One region of the Bartonella harrusi genome, then DNA from elsewhere that is predicted to be linked to it. Evidence: predicted binding sites of a transcription regulator. Region 1 holds the regulator's gene; the other holds the start of a gene.

Region 1 (4,391 bases):
TTAACCCTCAAAACTTCCATATCACTTTATCTTTTTTTGGCGAAATTGAGAGCTCCGTAGCAGATGCATTGATTCGTGCCTTTGATACAATAAAACTCCCTCCTTTTGTGCTACAACCAAGGGGATTTGAAGTTTTTGGTTCAGAAAACGCTCCCCATTCTCTCGTTGTTCGTATTGAACCTTGTGAAACTCTCAATCTTCTACACGAAAAAATGCAATCTATTCGAAACAGCTTGCACTTAACACCTGATGAAAAACAATTTACCCCACATATTACTCTAGCGCGATTGCTTGCTATTAAACCCGCAGACCTTCCTCCTTATCTGTCTTCTCGAGGTGATTTTTCATTTCCTTCTTTTGAAGTTGATTATTTTGTTTTACTGTTCTCACCATCTCCCTCAAGCGATGTCCCGTATATTGTGAAAAGAAGATGGGCACTACAAGGATAAAAGGGTGTTTCAAACACCCTTTCTCATTCTCGGCTATAAATACCTAACGAATATGGGATGATAATGCTAACGCTTTTGTATCAATAATGTTATCATAGAATTTAAGTCGAATCAGCTTCAACAGAAGCTTCTTTTGTTCCTCCTTTGGCTACACCTACTATAGCAGGACGGAGAACACGTTCACCAATAATGTAACCTGCCTGAACAACTTGCTGAACAGTGTTATCTGGAACATCAGAGTTAGGAATCTCAAACATTGCTTGATGAAAGTGAGGATCAAATTTTTGCCCTTCTGGATGAATTTTTTGCACCCCATGACGTTCTAGCGCTGCTATCATTGCACGCTCAGTCATTTCTACGCCCTCAGCTAATGTTTTCAAGCCAGCATCATTCTCTTTTGCCCCTTCTGGAATAGCTTCCAAAGCCCGATTGAGGTTATCAGAGACAGATAACATGTCACGTGCAAAACTCGCAATTGAATACGCCTTTGCATCGGCTACATCACGCGCAGTACGACGCCGAAGATTTTCCATATCGGCAACAAGACGTAAAAGTTGATCTTTCAACTCTTTGTTTTCATCCTGCAAAGCAACCAAGGGATCGATAAATTCATCTTTTTCTTCTTCAACCTCTGCACGAGATTCCGCTTCACGCGTTTTTAAAAATTCATCAGCCGCTTGTTTAAGCGCAGCGCGATCCGTTGGATTCTTCAAATCGCAATTTTCAAATGAAGCGTCAGTAAATTTGTTTTTTTCATCAGACATAGAAATTCCATTCCTTCATAAGATTTATTATTCTCGATATCGAAATTCTGCAGACAAAAATCAAGAGGTATTTACATATCTTAAAGAGAATAAGCGTTTATAATATAAATATTTCACCTAATCATTTTAACGCAACAATTGTGATACAAGTTGAGCTGTATAATCAACCATGGGTACAATTCTCGCATAATTAAGCCGTGTGGGTCCAATAATCCCTAAAGCACCAATGACTCTTTGTTTTGAATCGCGATAAGGCGCTACCACTAATGAAGAACCAGAAAGCGAAAATAATTTATTTTCTGAACCAATAAAAATGCGAACCCCCGAACCTTCATCCGTTAAATCGAGAAGCTGCGCCATACTTTCACGTGTTTCAAGATCATCAAATAGATGTCTCAACCGCTCTAAATCTTCTTCTACTTTCACATCTTCAAGCAAATTACTACGTCCGCGAACAATAAGATGCATTTTATGATCAGCATCTTCTCCTCCCCAAACAGCTAACCCCGTTTCAACAAGATGATGAGATAAATGATCGAGCGCAGCACGTGTCTCTGAGCATAAACGTGCAATTTCTTCTTTTGCCTCACTCAATGTGAGTCCCTGAATATGGGCATTAAGAAAGTTCGTTGCTTCTGTCAATTGCGCATGCGTAACCCCTTCTGGCAAATGCACAATACGATTTTCAATTTCACCTTGTTGCGTTACTAAAACAGCAAGGGCATGCTCTCTATCAAGGCGCACAAATTCAATATGCTTTAATGTTCCTTCCTGTTTTGTGGCTAGCACAAGCCCTGCACCGCGGGAAAGATCTGAAAGAACACGACTTGCTTGGATAAGAAAATGCTCAACTGATTGTGCATGACCAGCCTCCTTGACTTGCGTTTCAATGCTTTCTCGCTCCTCGTTTGGTAAATCACCTGCTTCCATGAATACATCAACAAAAAATCGTAATCCTGATTGTGTTGGCATTCGTCCCGCAGAGACATGAGGTGCATAAATCAAACCAAGATGTTCAAGATCACTCATCACATTGCGAATCGTCGCAGGAGATAAAGTCTGCCGTAAAAGCCGTGAAAGATTTCGTGATCCTACAGGTTCACCATCATTAAGATAAGCCTCTACAATATGGCGAAAAATATCACGCGAACGCTGATCAAGATATTTTAGTTCATCGTCAATAGGTTTGTGTTTCATCACAATTGTTTCACTACTTTAAAAACACTTCTCTCTTATATAAGTTTTTCCAAGGTTTGGTCAAATAATCTAAAGTAGTACAAAAACATATTATAATTTTATTATAAAAATGCTACCATAATATAAAAGGAACATACTATACGCCTTTTTAATCATTGGTCTCATAAAATACGAAAGATTTTCATCTCAATGGAATATCAATGAATATACAAAAATCATGTCGTATAAAATCCAGCAAAGTGTGTCTATACTGAGTATTTAAGCTGATTTTTAGGTTTTTAACATCAAATAGCTCCCTTTTATTTCTGGTTCATTTCTGGAGAAAAATCTCTATGAGAAACATAACAGCAGCAAAAAAACTTGTCATTGCTACACATAACACCGGCAAATTACATGAAATTACCACTTTATGCACTCCCTTTGGTTTAACAATACAATCAGCAAAAGAGCTCGGATTGCCAGAACCAAAAGAAACAGGAACAACATTTGAAGAAAACGCCTATATCAAAGCCTTTGCAGCAGCAAAAAATACAGGACTTCCTGCTCTTTCTGATGATTCGGGCTTGGAAGTAGATGCATTAGGCGGCGCACCAGGTGTTTATACAGCTGACCTCGCTCTTCAATCCGATGGTACACGTAATTTTGCAAAAGCTATGCAAAAAATAGAAAATGAACTGCAAAAAATCGGAGCACTAGAAAAAAGCCAACGAAAATGCCGATTTATATCGGTCATTTGTATTGCATGGCCTGATGGTTATTCAGACTATTTCCACGGCAGCATTGAAGGCACATTTATTTGGCCTCCACGTGGAGATAAAGGTTTTGGTTTCGATCCCATTTTTTTACCAGATGGATATGAAAATACCTTTGGCGAAATGTCAACGGAGCAAAAACATGGCTGGAAACTCAATGATAAAACACCTCTCTCACATCGTGCACGTGCTTTCAAGCTTTTAGCAGAAAACCTTTTGACAATCTCATGAATGAATTTTTTGGCATTTATATTCATTGGCCCTTTTGCGCAACGAAATGCCCTTATTGTGATTTTAATTCACATGTGCGGGTTCATGGCGTTGATCAACCACGCTTTGTAACCGCCTTTGAACGCGAAATAGAAACGCAATATCATAAAATAGGTCCACGACATATTACCAGTATTTTTATTGGTGGGGGGACACCTTCTCTTATGATGCCTCAAACTGTTGATGCCTTGTTGCAAGCGCTTGCAAAAAAATGGACAATCGATGATAAAGTTGAAATTACACTAGAAGCCAATCCATCAAGTGTGGAAGCAGAACGCTTTCGTGGGTATCGCACAGCAGGTGTTAACCGCTTATCCCTAGGGGTACAAGCACTCAATGACAAAGCATTGCAAAAACTTGGTCGTCTTCATGATGTGGAACAGGCCCTTTCCGCTATTGCTTTGGCACGAGAAATCTTTCCACGTTTATCCTTTGATCTTATTTATGCCCGCCCTGAACAAACGTTAGAACAATGGAAATCTGAACTGTTTCAAGCACTTGATTTAGCAGCAGATCATCTCTCTCTCTACCAACTTACTATCGAGGACGGAACCGCTTTTAAACGGCTTCATGCCGCAGGAAAACTTATTCTTCCCACTTCAGAACTTGCAGCAGACCTCTACCATCTTACTCAAGAAATCACTGCGACACACGGGTTTCTAGCCTATGAAATTTCAAATCATGCAATCCCCGGTGCCGAATCAGCACACAACCTTCTCTATTGGCGTTATCATGAATATGCCGGCTTTGGTCCAGGTGCTCATGGTCGCTTTATTGAACAAAAACCGAATCATTCCCCTCCCTCTTCAAAAGCACCTATCTCTCAAATTGAAAACTGTAAACGTTATGTCACAATAAATGAAAAACACCCTGAAAATTGGCTCAAATTGGTGGAAACGACTGGACATGGCTGTATTGAAACAGAACAATTAACCCTATTACAACAAGCCAATGAAATG
Region 2 (4,391 bases), 480 kb from region 1:
TTGTGTAGATTTCTTGTGTGGGTTTATTGCGGATGAATCATCTTTTTAGGATCAACAAGCCGGTCATAAGTCTCTCCAGAAATGCCCGCTTTTATTGCTTCAGCACGTAAAGTTGTATCATTTTTATGGGCGGCTTTGGCAATTTCAGCAGCCTTCTCATAGCCAATCTCTGGGGCAAGAGCTGTCACCAGCATTAATGAGCGTTCCATGAGAGAATGAATATGGATTCGATTGGCGCGTAATCCTTGTATGCAATGGAGGTCAAAAGAGCGCATGCAATCACCAAGAAGTGTGATCGACTGTAAAACATTATAGCCAATAACAGGTTTATAAACATTGAGTTCAAAATGTCCCTGACTTGCAGCAAATGTCACACTGGTATGATTGCCAAAGACTTGGCAGGCAACCATTGTCATTGCTTCACACTGTGTGGGGTTAACCTTACCCGGCATAATAGAAGAGCCTGGTTCATTTTCGGGCAAGTTGAGTTCTCCCAATCCCGAACGGGGGCCTGAACCCAAAAACCGGATATCATTGGCAATTTTGAATAAATCGGCTGCTAGAGCATTCAAGCTACCATGGAAATGAGCAAGGGCTCCATGATGGGCGAGGGCTTCAAATTTATTGTTGGCGGTTTTAAAAGGGATTCCTGTAAGGGTGCTGATTGTTTGCGCAAAAGCAACATCAAAACCTTTCGGTGCATTGAGCCCTGTTCCAACTGCTGTGCCTCCTTGGGCAAGCATTTGTACATCGTTTAGCGCTGTTTCAATGCGTTGGCGGTTGGCTTCTAAGGCAGCACGATAGCCGGAAAATTCTTGTGCGAGAGTGAGAGGAGTGGCATCTTGGGTATGCGTTCGGCCGATTTTGATGATATCGGCAAATTCTTCCTCCTTTTTCTTTAAAGTCAGAATAAGGGCTTCAAGAATGGGAAACAAGTGTTGGCGTGTTTGTAATGTGGTGGCAATGTGAAGCGCTGTGGGAAAGGAATCGTTTGATGATTGACTCATATTGACATGGTCATTGGGGTGAACTGGTTTTTTGCTGCCTAATTTTCCTCCCAAAAGCATGCTAGCATGGTTGGCAATCACTTCATTGACATTCATATTGCTTTGCGTACCAGAGCCCGTTTGCCAAACAGAAAGGGGAAAATGGGTGTCAAAGGCACCGGCAAGCACTTCATCAGCCGCAGCAATGATCGCTTTACCAATTTTTTCTGAAAGCTTGCCTTTTTCCATATTGACAACAGCTGCTGCTTTTTTAACAAGGCTTAAAGCATAGATGATGCTGAGAGGTTGTTTTTCACTGCCAATATTAAAATTATGCAGAGAACGTTCAGTTTGTGCGCCCCAATAACGATCTTGTCGGACCGCAATCGTTCCAAAGCTATCCGTTTCCTGACGTGTTTCAACCATGATAAGTTCCTTTTTGTTTGCAAATTTAATACAAAGCTAGATAACGCAAAATAGAAAAGGGAAGCAAGTGTTTGAAGGATCTTTAGAGAAATTTTTATGAACTATCCTTGACATTGAGGTGCTGGGATTTTATATCTTAACTGCTGTTAGCACTCCTAAGTTGAGAGTGCTAGCAAGGACTTAAAATTAATTCAATTCTATCAATTATATTAAGTTTTAAGGATTTAAAATATGGCTAATATACAATTCCGCCCACTACACGATCGCGTTGTTGTTCGTCGGGTTGAATCTGAAAATAAAACCGCTGGTGGGATTATCATCCCTGATACGGCGAAGGAAAAACCTCAAGAAGGTGAAATTATTGCTGTTGGTAATGGCGCTCTTGATGACAACGGAAAGCGTGTGCCTCTCGAAGTGAAAGCAGGAGATCGTATCCTGTTTGGAAAATGGTCGGGCACCGAAGTAAAGATTAATGGGGAAGATCTCCTCATCATGAAAGAATCTGACATTATGGGAATTCTGGGTTAATTCAGAATCTCAATTTTTTTTATTTTGTACTATTTGAGATAATTCCAAGGAGAAATTAAATGGCTGCTAAAGAAGTCAAATTTGGCCGTGAAGCGCGTGAGCGTTTGTTGCGCGGTGTTGATATCCTTGCTAACGCTGTTAAGGTGACCCTCGGCCCTAAAGGGCGCAATGTGGTGATCGATAAATCATTTGGTGCGCCTCGCATCACAAAAGATGGTGTATCCGTTGCAAAGGAAATCGAACTAGAAGATAAGTTCGAAAATATGGGTGCGCAAATGTTGCGTGAAGTTGCTTCCAAAACCAATGATATTGCTGGGGATGGAACAACAACCGCAACTGTTTTGGGACAGGCTATCGTTCAAGAAGGTGTAAAAGCCGTTGCTGCAGGCATGAACCCAATGGATCTCAAGCGTGGAATTGATGCTGCTGTTGATGAAGTGGTCGCAAATCTCTTCAAAAAAGCGAAAAAAATCCAAACTTCAGCAGAAATTGCCCAAGTGGGAACAATTTCCGCTAATGGCGCGGCAGAAATCGGTAAGATGATTGCTGATGCTATGGAAAAAGTGGGCAATGAAGGCGTTATTACCGTGGAAGAAGCAAAGACTGCTGAAACGGAATTAGAAGTCGTGGAAGGGATGCAATTTGATCGTGGATATCTCTCTCCCTATTTTGTCACCAATGCTGAAAAAATGGTGGCTGATCTTGATGATCCTTACATCCTCATTCACGAAAAGAAATTGTCTAATCTCCAATCTCTCCTTCCTGTGCTGGAAGCTGTTGTTCAGTCTGGTAAGCCTCTTCTCATTATCGCTGAAGATGTTGAAGGTGAAGCTTTGGCAACGCTCGTTGTTAACAAGCTCCGTGGTGGTTTGAAAATTGCTGCTGTTAAAGCGCCAGGATTTGGTGATCGTCGTAAAGCAATGCTCGAGGATATTGCAATTTTAACTTCGGGTCAGGTCATTTCCGAAGATGTGGGCATTAAACTGGAAAATGTCACTTTGGATATGCTTGGACGTGCTAAGAAAGTTAATATTTCTAAAGAAAATACTACGATTATTGATGGTGCTGGACAAAAAGCTGAAATTAGTGCACGCGTTAATCAAATCAAAGCGCAGATTGAAGAAACCACTTCTGACTATGATCGTGAAAAATTGCAAGAAAGACTTGCCAAACTCGCTGGTGGTGTTGCCGTTATTCGTGTTGGCGGTGCAACAGAAGTTGAAGTGAAAGAAAAGAAAGATCGTGTTGATGATGCCTTGAATGCAACACGTGCTGCTGTGGAAGAAGGTATTGTTGCTGGTGGTGGAACTGCATTGTTGCGTGCAGCAAATGCGCTCACCGTTAAAGGAAGCAATCCTGACCAAGAAGCTGGTATTCATATTGTTCGTCGTGCACTTCAAGCACCAGCACGTCAAATTGCAACCAATGCCGGTGAAGAAGCAGCCATTATTGTCGGCAAGGTATTGGAAAACAATGCAGATACCTACGGTTACAACACTGCAACTGGTGAATTTGGTGATTTGATTGCTTTGGGAATTGTTGATCCTGTGAAGGTTGTGCGTTCTGCTCTTCAGAATGCTGCTTCAATTGCAAGCCTTCTTATTACAACAGAAGCAATGGTTGCTGAAGTACCAAAGAAAGAAACACCAATGCCTCCAATGCCTGGTGGCGGAATGGGTGGAATGGGCGGAATGGATTTCTAAGCTCTTTCGTAAAGATAAAAAAGACGGGTCTATTGGGCCCGTTTTTTTATTTCAGCGGGGCTTACTGTTGCGATATATCATTGGTGAATTTGGTGATTTGATTGCTTTTAGAATTGTTGATCCTGTGAAGGTTGTGCGTTTGGCTCTTGCACATGCTGCTTCAATTGCAAGCCTTCTTATTACAACAGAAGCAATGGTTGCTGAAGTACCAAAGAAAGAAACACCAATGCCTCCAATGCCTGGTGGCGGAATGGGTGGAATGGGTGGAATGGATTTCTAAGCTCTTTCGTAAAGATAAAAAAGACGGGTCCATTGGGCCCGTTTTTTTATTTCAGCGGGGCTTACTGTTGCGATATATCATTGGTGAATTTTTTGATTTGATTGCTTTTAGAATTGTTGAACCGGTGAAAGTTGTGCGTTTGGCTCTTGCACCAGCTGTTTTGATCACAAGCCTTCTTATTACACTGAAGATATAGCAGATCTATTATATGTTTTAAGTGATGGCAAACAGGATTATGTAAGTTTAGAAAACTAAAAAGATGACTTTGTTGGTATGAAGGTTGGCAAAAATTCTTGTACTTTTGATCACATCCCCCCCCTGGAAATGCTCTTTGGATAGAAACAGGGAAAATATTGAAAGGTTACCCCAGGGGGTATGCTTGTTATGGTCATGTGAGTTCACTATGCCGATATGATTATGGAACACCACATCGTATAAAAATTTATTCAAATATTCAGGGGAGGAAAA

What was found. The regulator HrcA, encoded in region 1, represses chaperone genes, less so after heat shock. The targets are predictions, from matches to a motif close to GTTAGCACTCNCNNNNNGNGAGTGCTAAC.
Region 2: groES (co-chaperone GroES) is a predicted target of HrcA. The motif match lies at 1,558-1,586, and genes of this name have one in related genera.

Annotation. Positions count from the first base shown of each region.
Region 1 is NZ_CP101114.1:2,155,769-2,160,159, reverse strand. Features, by position in the region: gene thpR (RNA 2',3'-cyclic phosphodiesterase) at 1-449, shown strand, start outside; gene grpE (nucleotide exchange factor GrpE) at 551-1,213, opposite strand; gene hrcA (heat-inducible transcriptional repressor HrcA) at 1,340-2,410, opposite strand; gene rdgB (RdgB/HAM1 family non-canonical purine NTP pyrophosphatase) at 2,743-3,393, shown strand; gene hemW (radical SAM family heme chaperone HemW) at 3,390-4,391, shown strand, end outside.
Region 2 is NZ_CP101114.1:1,673,090-1,677,480, reverse strand. Features, by position in the region: gene fumC (class II fumarate hydratase) at 24-1,412, opposite strand; gene groES (co-chaperone GroES) at 1,644-1,940, shown strand; gene groL (chaperonin GroEL) at 2,000-3,643, shown strand; partial or broken gene groEL (chaperonin GroEL) at 3,726-3,923, shown strand; gene NMK50_RS07760 (hypothetical protein) at 3,907-4,119, shown strand.